DNA from 2 places in the Liberibacter crescens BT-1 genome. Region 1 is predicted to be linked to the other one. Evidence: predicted binding sites of a transcription regulator. Region 1 holds the regulator's gene; the other holds the start of a gene.

Region 1 (6,306 bases):
GTCTTGCGATACTTAAAAATCGTCTTAAGAACTCTCAAATAGGAGATACAAGTCTTAATATCCCTGAAGAAATTCTCGTGCATGTAGCTCGTTCTATTACTTCAAGTGGACGTGAATTAGATGGAGCTTTTAATCAACTTGTATTTCGGCACTCGTTTGAACCTCTTCTCACAATAGATCTTGTAGATGAAATTTTAACTCATTTAATAAAATCCAGCGAGCCAAGGCGGATACGAATTGAAGATATACAACGATTAGTTTCTCGACATTATAATGTTTCACGTCAAGATCTTCTATCTAGCCGACGTACCCGTGTTGTAGTCAAACCTCGACAGATAGCAATGTATCTTTCAAAAATTATGACTACACGTTCGTTTCCAGAAATTGGTCGTCGTTTTGGAGATCGAGACCATACAACTGTTCTTCATGCAGTTCGTAAGGTAGAGACTATGCTAGAAACAGACACAAAACTTTTAAAGGAAATTGAGTTATTAAAACGACTAATTGCAGAATAATTTCAATCTTATTATTTTCATGGATCAATTCTTCGTAGTATAAGATCAATATATCAAGTACATAAACTAGTTTGTAATGATCTTTTATATCATCGTGTTAGATCTGCAACAACTGCATCAAGAATCATCATCCCAGACGGTGTGCATTTCAACCTTGAAGAATTTATACGCTCAATGAATCCAAGATCAACCAACTCCTTCTCACGCTCAGCATTTAAGCTACGTCTAGATAATTGCTGCCAACGATTTATATCAATGCCTTCATGTAATCTTAATCCCATCAACAATAATTCATCACTTTGCTCTTCAGGACTCAAATATTCTTGCTCAATGATACCATGACCTTTACTCTCAACCATTGAAACCCAATGTTCAGGATTTTTTTCTGTAGCTGTTGCTATTCTGAAAGTATCTATACTAATACGACCATGCGCTCCTGGACCAATTCCAACATAATCACCATATCGCCAATAGGTAAGGTTGTGGGTGCTCTCAGCTCCCAACTGAGCATGATTAGATATTTCATAGGCAGGGAGTCCATGTGACAACGTAATTTCCTGAGTCAGTTCATAAAAACGAGCAGATAATTCTTCGTCAGGCATTATCAGTTTACCTGCTTTATGTAAATTAAAAAAACGTGTACCTACCTCAATTGTTAATTGATATAATGAAATATGATCAACTACATAAGAGATCGCTTGCCTAAGCTCCAAATCCCATCCATCTATAGTTTGACCGGGCCGAGCATATATAAGATCAAAAGACATACGCGGAAAAACTTCACGCGCTAATTTAATAGCTTTTAGAGAATCAGCAACACTATGTGTACGACCAAGAAATTGTAATGCTTCATCTTCAAGGGCTTGGACCCCAAGTGAGACACGATTAACTCCTGCCGCTCTATATTCATGAAAACGCTCTAATTCTACACTGGATGGGTTCGCCTCTATGGTAATTTCAATATCTAAATTAGGCACATGCCAACATCTTGCAATGCCTTCAAGAATAGACCCGATACTCTTCGGCTCCATAAGAGAAGGAGTACCTCCGCCAAAAAAAATGCTGGTAATTGTTCTAGGACCACTTAATTGTCGCATCCGAGTCATTTCAAGAAGAAAAGCTTGAACAAAACGCTCCTGATCAACTAACTTAGTTCTTACATGGCTATTAAAATCGCAATAAGGACACTTTGAAACACAAAAAGGCCAATGAACGTAAATACTTAAATTAGAACGTTCTAAATTCAAAGGGAAAAGAGAAAAGTTTTTTTCATTCATTTCATGTCACAAACAATTTTCAATAAAAAGCTTGAACGCCCGAGCTCTATGTGAAAGCGGTTCCTCACGTTGACCTACTATAAAGGCATTTTTTTCTTCCAATGTCATTTCACCAAAAGTACGACTATGCCCTTTTGGTTGAAAAATAGGATCATATCCAAAACCATTTTCTCCACGTGGAGGCCATACAATTGTTCCCTTTACTATTCCAGAAAAAATTTCTACATGACCATCTGGCCAAGCGATACATAAAACCGAAACAAACTGTGCAGAGCGAGAATAAAAATCGTTAGCACCTTTATGAAAAAGGTCCCTTTCTATCTTTTCCATGGCCATAGAAAAATTGCGAATTCCATTAAGAGTTTCAGCCCACCTAGCACTATATACTCCTGGATTTCCATCAAGAGCATCCACAACAAGACCAGAATCATCAGAAAGAGCTGGAATTTTCAAAGCTTTAGCAGCTGATAATGCCTTTATAACAGAATTTTCCTCAAAAGTTGTCCCTGTTTCTTCTGGTATTATCAAATTTAGTTCTGCAGAAGATTTAATCAAAAACCCTAATGGACTTAAAAGATTATAAATTTCGTTAATCTTATCCTTGTTATGACTAGCAACAATAATAGCTTTTCCATCAAGCTTACGCATTAGAATCACTTAAAGATATCACCTGTTTCTGAAGAGAAACAAGATGAGAAATTCCAGTCTCTGCTAAAAGCATCATATCAGAAAATTCTTCCTGAGAGAATGCATTTCTTTCAGCTGTTGCTTGAATTTCAACTATTTTACCAGAACCAGTGATAACAAAATTAGCGTCTGTTTCAGCTTTAGAATCTTCTGAATAATCAAGATCTATCATTATCTGGTTGGAAAATACACCGCAAGAAACAGCAGCGACATGATCTTTTAGAACATGCGATACCTTAACCATACCACGAGCTTCCATCCATTTCAGACAATCGTGCAAAGCAACCCATGCTCCTGTTATTGCTGCCGTACGGGTACCACCATCTGCTTGTATGACATCACAATCCACGACAATCTGTCGTTCACCTAACATCTCAAGATTAACAATAGCGCGTAATGAGCGACCGATAAGACGCTGAATTTCTTGAGTACGTCCTCCTTGCTTACCGCTGACAGATTCACGCCTCATACGTTCTTCTGTTGCACGAGGTAACATCCCATACTCAGCAGTTATCCAACCTCGACCACCATGACGCAACCAAGGGGGGACTTTTTCTTCAAGTGAAGCAGTGATCAATACATGAGTTTGACCAAATTTGATTAAACAAGAACCTTCAGCATGTTTGGAATACTGACGAATAAAAGACACTTCACGCATTTGATCTTTTCTTCTACCTGATAAACGCATAATTTACTCCTCAGTAAAGTCTTGAATATTTGTAACTGTTTTCAAGAGAAAAAAGCAAGAAGTAAAGAGATGCTTTTAAAAATTTCATGCTAAATGAATGAAGTCTTGCTATTTATTTTATAAATGATTACCATATTGCTGCTTCAATTCCAAGAAAGATATTCGTATGGACGACAAAGAAACATCAAACTATGAAATGTTTTCTTCATTAGACGATCGTGATCGAGAAGTTTTTCGTCGAATAGTTGAAAGTTATTTGGAAACAGGTGAACCTTTAGGATCACGTAACCTATCACGACTATTATCTGTATCGCTCTCACCAGCCTCTGTACGTGATATCATGAGTGATCTGGAGCTATTTGGATTAATATATTCACCACATGTTAGTGCTGGTCGCTTACCAACACAACTTGGCTTACGTTTCTTTTTAGATACATTCATGCAAACACGAGAATTATCAGAAGAAGATCAGCTTGAGGTAGAGAATCAGATCGGCAATAGCGAATCTAATAAATCTCTGGAAGAAGTTATGAGTAAAGCAAGCAAAGTACTTTCAGGTATTTCACGTGGTGCTGGCTTGGTTTTCACTACAAAACGCGATTTAGTTCTTAAACATATAGAATTTATCCGACTTGATTCCACAAAAGCATTGGCAGTGATTGTAGGAGAAAGTGATCAAATAGAAAATCGTATTATTAATCTTCCTACTGGAATTACTTCGTCACAACTTATTGAAGCTGCAAATTTTCTCAATGCACAAATAGTTGGACAAACCTTTTCAGCTTTCAGATTTAAATTGGAAAAATTAAAAGATGAAGTACGACGCGAACTTGATACGCTCTCTCATGACTTAGTAGAACGCGGACTTGCTGTTTGGTCAGGAGCACAAAAAGATGAAGGTAAACCATCAAGTTTAATTATACGAGGTCGAGCGAACCTGTTAGAAGGAATTGAACCAACAGATCTAGAGCGATTACGACTTTTATTTGATGATCTAGAGAAAAAAGAGGTTCTCATAGAAATGCTTCATCTGACTGAAAGCAGTCCAGGGGTACGCATTTTCATTGGTTCAGAAAACAAACTTTTTTCATTATCTGGTTCCTCTCTCGTGATCGCCGGTTATTCTAACAAAAGAGATCAGATAATCGGAGCTGTTGGTGTTATTGGCCCAACACGACTTAACTACGCCCGTATTGTACCAATAGTAGATTATACTGCACAAATCATGTCACGCGCTGTACTTGATAAGAGCTAGCATAACTTATTTTTCATATATAAAGAATTGAATAAATATCATCATTTTAAACCAATCAATCTATGATTTTTAAATCAAAAATATGAATCTCTTTAAGATATTCTATAAATCTCTCAGAAATATGAGATATGAGTTGCTCGCCTTTTTCAGGCGTAGCAGTCGTAGCATTACCAACAACTCCCTGGGGATTTAAATCCGTCATCATCCAACCGAATGGATGTAAGCCGTAAGCACGTAGATATTTAAATTTTTCTAGAAGCTCTCCCTGCCTAGAAAAAAAATTTTGAGCCAGATCCATTTTGACTAGATGAGGTTTAAGCGCCAACATTAAACTGGTCTCCATCTCTCCTCCATGGATTCCAATTTCTCTCTCTTTAGATGAGATACCTTCATTATCTATATTTAAGCGTGTCCAACTTGTAGCTGCTGCCAGCATTGAAAATCGAACTCGTGCTTCTGTGATAACAATAGAAATAATTGCTGAGTTCCCTCCATGTGCATTTAAGATAACAAACTTACGTATCCCAAGGTTCCGAACTTGTTGAGCAATTCCTAGCCAACGCTCTATAGCTTCGACATAAGAAAAAGTTTTTGTGCCTTGAATATTCATATGTTCAATTGAATAACCAATCGACTCTACTGGCATAAAAGTAACCGGTAATTCAAAAGGTAGAATTATCTTAATCCTTTCTAATAAACCAGAGACAATAACATTATCCGTATTAAACGGTAAATGCGGACCATGTTGCTCATATGCACCAAGAGGCAGAACAACAATCCAATTGGCTCTCTCAACAGGATTCAAATCTATAGGATTATCCTCAAAGTTAATAGATGGGTGCATTATTTAAACCAAAACATTCATGAAAAATTCTATCTATTTAATAATACCTTTTGCAGAAATTTTCATTTTAAATATTTAGAATTTTTATTTCTTCAATCCTATCCCTTTACTCTTCAAAAATTTATTGCGTAAATATTAGTATTTACAATCTAAATTATCACTTAAAGGAAAGGAACCTGGATATGCGTCTGGGTGGACGGCTTGCAGCTGCTATTGAAATACTAGAAAATATAAAAAATCACAATCGACCTATCAAAAATACTTTGAAAGACTGGGGTATTTCTCATCGTTTTGCAGGAAGCAGCGACCGTGCTGTTATTAGCAATATTGTCTATGACAGCTTAAGAAAACGCCTTTCAAGTTGTTATCTTATGAATGATGACAGCTCTCAAGCATTAGTGTATGGCATTATATTTCGTGAATGGGGAATTAATCCTCAAGAACTTATCCATAAACTTTCCAGTGATCATTTTGCACCACCATTGCCAACACAGTCTATGCTGTCAGCTTTTAATTCACATCAATTAAAAAATGCACCTGATCACATTCAAGCAGACATTCCAGAATGGATAAAATCTTCAATTCAATTGAATTTTGGATCTAGTTGGCTCAAAGAAGCAACTGAATTAGCACAACGTCCACCTTTAGATTTGCGGACAAATATACTAAAAATTACTCGTGAAAAACTTCACAAAACTCTTGAACATTTTAAAATAGGCTATTCAACCATATCTCAATTTGGACTACGCATACCTGCAACTCAAAAAGAATCGTATTTGCCTAAGATTACAACTGAGATCTCTTTTCATAAAGGTTGGTTTGAAATTCAGGATGAGGGCTCACAAATAGCTTCACAACTAACAGCATTTACAAAAGGAAGGCAAGTTCTGGATTTTTGTGCTGGCGGTGGAGGGAAAACCCTTGCATTATCTATGTTCATGAAGAATAAAGGCCAAATTCATGCATGGGATTCAGACAAAAGCCGAATAGCGCCTATTATCGAGCGAATAAAACGCGCGGGAATACACAATGTTCAGGTC
Region 2 (6,306 bases), 490 kb from region 1:
TCAGGTTTTAATTCTTCTAATATTTCTTTTGCGCGACTTATGCCTTTATTATTCTCAGCAAGCTGAGGATAAAATTTTTCAAGTATGAAGGTTGCTTGAGAAATGTTCATTTGAAGTGCTCTGAGAGTAATTGCAAATTGGTAACCAGAATTCCTGGATAAGATTTTTTTTGCTAAGCTTATAGTTGACATGAGTGTGTCAGCAAGCACTCTTGAAAAAGCTTGTTTTTCCCCTGATCTTGCAAACCGTACTAGTAATGCTTCGTGTATGGGTGAGAGACAAGCAGAATTTTTTTGACTTTCTGGATTTTTAGTAAGGTGTTTTGAAATTTGCAATAATTGTTTTCCGATATTATCTGCATCTATTTTTTTATTTTTTTCATCTAAAAAAATATTTTTTGCATTGAATTTTTCAAGATTTAAAGAAAAAAGCATTCTCTGTTGTAAGCTTATCAGAGTTTTTTTGACATTTGATGATAGGTTATTACGATGAGTGATAGCTTGTATATATTCAAATCCTTGTGTTTGAGCAATGGTAATGAGAGTTTTATCACTAATGGCTTGAGACCTTGTTAAGAAGATAGCCGCAATTGATATAGGCTGGCTTCCAATAAAAAAGGATACTTTTTCTGGTACGTTAGGACATCTTGATAAAGCTGCTACTGCCTGGCGTTTTGCTTCCTCACTTGAAGAATAAAACAATTCTGTAAAAAGTTTTTCGAATTCTTTTAATTCTTCTTGGGATGCATCAGGCATATTTTCAAAACTAGTGATGGTTGCCATTAAAACGACATCTTTTTTACGGAGGTTTATAGGACCTCTTGGGTCACCAAATTGGTCACGCACTATTATAATCCATCACTGATAATAAAACCCTAGGTCATTAAATAGACTTTTATTCTATAATCTTTAATATGGGATCTATTTAGTTAACTGAAGGTAAAGATATTTATAAAATATATTATTATTTTCGGACTAATAGATTTTTTATTTAATATAGTTTTGCATATAACATAATGGGGTTATTAAAAGTAGGGAATTTAAACTTGGTGGGTGATGTAGGGATCGAACCTACGACCCGCTGATTAAGAGTCAGCTGCTCTACCAACTGAGCTAATCACCCAGTACTGTTCATTGAGTACTCGGTATCATATAGACTAGCAATTTTACTTTTGTCTAGTCATTTTAAAAATATTTTAAAATTTAGCATATTACATCGTATTTCTTAAGATCTAGAAAATCTATTGGTAGAAGATACAGGATATAATCTAACTTTCTTGAATGAGATCAAAAAAAGATAAAGCTATAAAGTGCAGACTTTAGGTGGTTTGTTTGCAAGAAAAACTTTGTGTTTACTGCAAATAATACCTTTTTGTGCTATTGAAAATATTTTCACCAGATTGAATTTTTTTGTGACATTTCAGATTTTTTCTTGCGCAGCTTTTCTTTTTTATCCTCTGATATTCCTGTATCCTTGAGTTTTGAATCATCAGAAGTTTCGGTATATTGTGAAGGAGGATCTGAAAGGTATTGTCGTTTTTGTGTATCGGAATTTTTTTGTAATATATCAGTTTTTTGATATTTATTTTTGGATAATAATTTCTTTTTACTATTAGGGGTAATAAGCTCTGGTCTCTCTACATATTTTATTCCTTTACTGTTAGGACCATGGTTAGATAGTGAAGCGATATGGGATATATCTTGTGCAAGTTGCTCTGTAGAATTTTTGCCGGTTCCGTAAGTAGGAGAGCTAGCGCAGCCTGATATGGAAAAGGCTGTACATTGTGTTATTAATATAAAAAATAATCCACCTCTTTTAAGGGGACGTACCGTCATCGAAAACTCCTTTATGCTATGGAAATCATTCACTTAAATCATTAACACCTAAAGCATGCTTGTTAAGGTTATTATATCGTATTCATTTATTGATAGCAACTAATGGTAAGATTCATTTTTAAAAGGCTATCATGCGATCTATTTTGTTGAGTGGTTTTCTGTTTTCAAGGAGGGTGCGGGATCTTTCTTCATCTTTGCGCATACATGTTACAAGGGCATTCAAATTGTCAAACTTTATTTCTGAGCGTAAAAAATCAAAAAATGATACAGCGCATATTTGTTGATAAATTTCCTGAGAGAAATCAAATACAAAAGTTTCAAGTAAAGGTACTCCATTCTTGATAACAGTAGGACGATAACCAAAACTTGCTACTCCTCCGTAGGAAATTCCTTCCTGCGTTCGGAAACGTACGGCATACACACCTTTCTTTAGATTTACAGAAGAATGTAGCTGCATATTTGCTGTAGGATATCCTAATTTTCTTCCTAGTTTTTGTCCATATATAACTTCTGATTCGACAGTGAATCGATAACCTAAAAGATTGGCAGCTTCATCTACCAAACCGTTTTCTAAAGCATTTCTAATATTACTGGAAGAGATCACTTTGGTATTATTATCAAAGAGTTTGTTAACGAGTGTAACCTCAAAGCCATATTGAAGGCCTTTTTCTTGTAAAAATTTTCCATTACCCTCACGCTCTTTACCAAATTGAAAATCTATCCCTATGACAATTTGTTTTGCTTTTAACCATTTAACCAATACATTTGTTACGAATTCTTCAGCAGAACAGGCGGCTAATTTTAAACTGAACTGGTATTCAATTAGGGCGGATAATCCCATGAATTTTAAAATTTTAACCTTAATAGATCTCGTGCTTAATTTAAAAATTTGGGAGTGAGGTTTTAGTATTGTGCGCGGATGTGGTTCGAATGTCAGGATAAGAGTTGGGCGGCCTTTCGCAATTTGCAAGACTTTTTTTATTATCAAACAATGTCCACGATGTAGTCCATCAAAATTGCCGATAGCAACTACTCCACCTTTTATACTTTCTGGTAAAGATTGATGTATATCAACACAATGAAAAATTTTCATAATTTGCCTTTTTTAAGTTAATTGAGGCATCCACCAGTGAGGGTATAGAGATTTCTTTTCAAAAAAAGCCTGCATTTTTTCTACATTAATTTTACCATTAATCGTATATTCATCCATATGAATACCATTGCTGATATAAAGGATATCCAATCCATTATCTAAAGCGCCTTTAACATCTGTTCCCATATTATCACCTATAGTCAGTACACGTTTTTTTTCAAATTCACCACATATAGCATGAGCTTGAAGAAGTGCTTGCTTATAGATAGGTTGATATGGTTTCCCTGCCATTTTTACAGTTCCCTGAAGTTCAGAGTAAATTGCAGCAAGCGCTCCAGCACACGCCACTGTTTTGTCAGATTTCTTGACAACTAGGTCAGGATTTGCGCAGACAAAAGTGAGTTTGCGTTCTGCAAAGTTAGTTAAAAGAGATCGATAATCTTCAGGTTTATCAGTATCATTATACATGTCAGAACAGATTACTATATCGGCATGATGCTCATCAACTAATTCTACATCGAGTCCTGAAAATAAACAGTAATCTTTTGGGGGGCCTAGAAAAAAAATTTTTTTAGGGCCATTATCAATTATTTTTCTTGTTACTTCACCAGAAGTAATGACACTATCCCAAGCACTGTGCGGTATTCCTTTATGATCTAAATCAAGAATAACACTTGAAACTGGACGTGGCGAATTCGTTAATAATATCACTGTACATCCAGAGAAACGAGCTTTTTCCAATGCAGTTATGGCCTGAGAGAAAGCTTGTGATCCATTGTGGATTACACCCCATACATCGCAAAGGATAACATCATAACGTTGTGAAATTTCACTGAGATTTAAAATTCTTTGAGGCATGGGTAAAATCCTGGTTAATTTAAAATTAAATTATTTCTTTAATCTCTCAATTAAATGACTATTGACTTTATTTAGGCACATTCTTAAATAAGCTTTGTTAGCACTTAACTAAGTAGAGTGCTAGAAGTTAAGTGGGTAGTTAAAGAAATGTTATCATTCAGACTATCATTTTATTAGGGATTAGAAAAAATGACAATTAAGAAATCATTGCGTCCATTGAAAGGACGTGTACTTTTGCGTCGAATTGAAAGTGAGCAGACGACAAAAGGTGGAATAATAATACCAGAGAGTGCAGCAGAAAAGCCTAGTGAAGGTGAAGTAATTGCAGTAGGTCCTGGAGTTGCTGATTCCTCAAACAAGATTGTCCCTCCTGATGTTAAGAAGGGTGATCGTGTTCTTTTTGGTAAGTGGTCTGGTACAGAAGTAAAGCTTGATGGAGAAGATTTTCTCATTATGCAAGAGTCGGATATAATGGGTGTAATAGAAAAATAAATATACTGGTGCAGTTTAATGTCGTTAACATCTCGAAATGCCTTTTTTAGGCTTTAGGTGTTTATTTTAAGATTATATATCTTTTGAAATCTAGGAGTTTTAATAAATGGCTGCTAAAGAAGTCAAGTTGGGTAGTGATGCGCGTGATAGTATAGCTCGCGGTATAGATAAGCTTGCAGAGGCTGTAAAGGCAACCCTCGGTCCAAGTGGTTGTTGTGTTGCTATAAAGAAAAGTTTTGGTGGTGTTCGTGTAACTAAGGATGGGGTTACCGTTGCTAAGGAAATCGAATTTGAAGACAAATTCGAAGATATGGGCGCTCAGATGGTGCGAGAAGTTGCTTCTAAAACCAATGATAACGCTGGTGATGGTACAACAACTGCTACTTGTCTTGCTCAGGCAATGGTTAGGGAAGGGCTTAAGGCTATTACTGCTGGAAGAAACCCTATGGATGTAAAGCGTGGTATAGACGCTGCTGTTCAGGAAGTTGTGGCGCATCTTAAAGATAGTGCTAAACAGGTGAGTACATTTGAAGAAATTTGTCAGGTTGCAACGATTTCTGCTAATGGCGATGGTCAGATCGGTAAAGATATAGCCATGGCAATGGAAAAAGTTGGTAAAAAGGGAGTCATCACTATTGATGAAGGAAAGACTGCTGAAACTGAAGTAAAGATTGTTGAAGGTATGCAGTTTGACAGAGGCTTTTTATCTCCTTATTTTGTGACTAATAGTGAAAAAATGGTTGCTGAATTTGACAACCCTTATATCCTTATACATGAGAAAAAAATTACAGGTCTACATTCTTTAGTTCCTTTGTTAGAGCAGGTTGTTCAATCTTCTCGCCCTCTTTTGATTATTGCTGAGGATATTGAAGGAGAAGCATTAACTGCTCTTATAATCAATAAATTGCGCATTGGATTGAGGATTGCTGCTTGTAAGGCTCCTGGGTTTGGTGAGCGACGTAAAGAAATGTTGCATGACATAGCTGTATTGACTGGTGCTACTTTTATATCTGAAGAAGTTGATATTAAGCTTGAAAAAGTTACCATAAATCACTTGGGTACTGCTAAGAAAGTCACTATGACCAAAGAAGAAACTGTCGTTGTAGACGGTGGTGGTGACAAATCTAAGGTTGCAGCTCGTATTGCTGAGATTGAAAGAGCTATCAGTGATACTAAATCTGATTACGATCGGGAGAAGTTACAAGAACGTCTTGCGAAGTTATCTGATGGTGTTGCTATGATCATGGTTGGTGATGCAACTGATGTAGCCTTGAAAGAGAAAAAAGATCGATTTGAGGATGCTCTGAATGCAACACGTGCTGCTGTTCAGGAAGGTGTTGTTTCCGGTGGTGGAACAGCTTTGCTTCGTGCTGCTCAGAAGATTTCTGTAAAAGGTAGTAATGATGATCAAAATACGGGTATAGATATTGTTCGCAAAGCTATTTCTGCTCCTTGTAAGCAGATCATTAAAAATACTGGCGAAGAGCCAGCATTGATTGTAAGTAAAATTCTTGAGAATAAATCTCAGACTTTTGGTTATGATGCACAAAAAGCAATATATGGCGACATGCATGCAATGGGAATATTAGATCCTGTTAAAGTTGTAAGGTGTGCGTTGCAGGATTCTTCTTCTATTGTGGGGATGTTTCTAATGACAGAAGCTGCTGTTGCTGAACTTCCTAAGAAAGAAGCTCCAGCTATGCCTCCTGGTATGGGCGGTGGTATGGACATGATGTAAAAGTCACGTTTTAATATCATTAAAGAATTAATAAGGGTACCTTTTAGGTGCCCTTATTTTGTTACAGTCTTTAAAATTGTAGAGTTTTTCATAAAATGTATCTTATAGACCTGAGAAGGTTACTTCTCTAGTATTTTCTAATTTTTATAAGATAGCTTGAGTGTTTTTGTATGTACAATGGTAGGCGATGAGAGAATTGAACTCCCGACATCCTCGGTGTAAACGAGGCGCTCTACCTCTGAGCTAATCGCCCTCATAGGAACCATGAAGTTATTACTAACATAATCAGA

What was found. The regulator HrcA, encoded in region 1, represses chaperone genes, less so after heat shock. The targets are predictions, from matches to a motif close to GTTAGCACTCNCNNNNNGNGAGTGCTAAC.
Positions count from the first base shown of each region.
Region 2: the regulator HrcA is predicted to act here: its motif matches at 3,883-3,911, upstream of B488_RS01265 (co-chaperone GroES).

Region 1 covers NC_019907.1:1,302,779-1,309,084, forward strand. Annotated here, with positions in the region: gene dnaA (chromosomal replication initiator protein DnaA) at 1-515, shown strand, start outside; gene hemW (radical SAM family heme chaperone HemW) at 605-1,792, opposite strand; gene rdgB (RdgB/HAM1 family non-canonical purine NTP pyrophosphatase) at 1,799-2,440, opposite strand; gene rph (ribonuclease PH) at 2,433-3,167, opposite strand; gene hrcA (heat-inducible transcriptional repressor HrcA) at 3,334-4,422, shown strand; gene B488_RS05825 (creatininase family protein) at 4,478-5,269, opposite strand; gene B488_RS05830 (RsmB/NOP family class I SAM-dependent RNA methyltransferase) at 5,449-6,306, shown strand, end outside.
Region 2 covers NC_019907.1:285,948-292,253, forward strand. Annotated here, with positions in the region: gene B488_RS01240 (hypothetical protein) at 1-845, opposite strand, end outside; tRNA gene B488_RS01245 (tRNA-Lys) at 1,047-1,122, opposite strand; gene B488_RS01250 (hypothetical protein) at 1,392-1,835, opposite strand; gene B488_RS01255 (bifunctional riboflavin kinase/FAD synthetase) at 1,954-2,928, opposite strand; gene B488_RS01260 (TIGR01459 family HAD-type hydrolase) at 2,941-3,786, opposite strand; gene B488_RS01265 (co-chaperone GroES) at 3,976-4,278, shown strand; gene groL (chaperonin GroEL) at 4,385-6,016, shown strand; tRNA gene B488_RS01275 (tRNA-Val) at 6,195-6,269, opposite strand.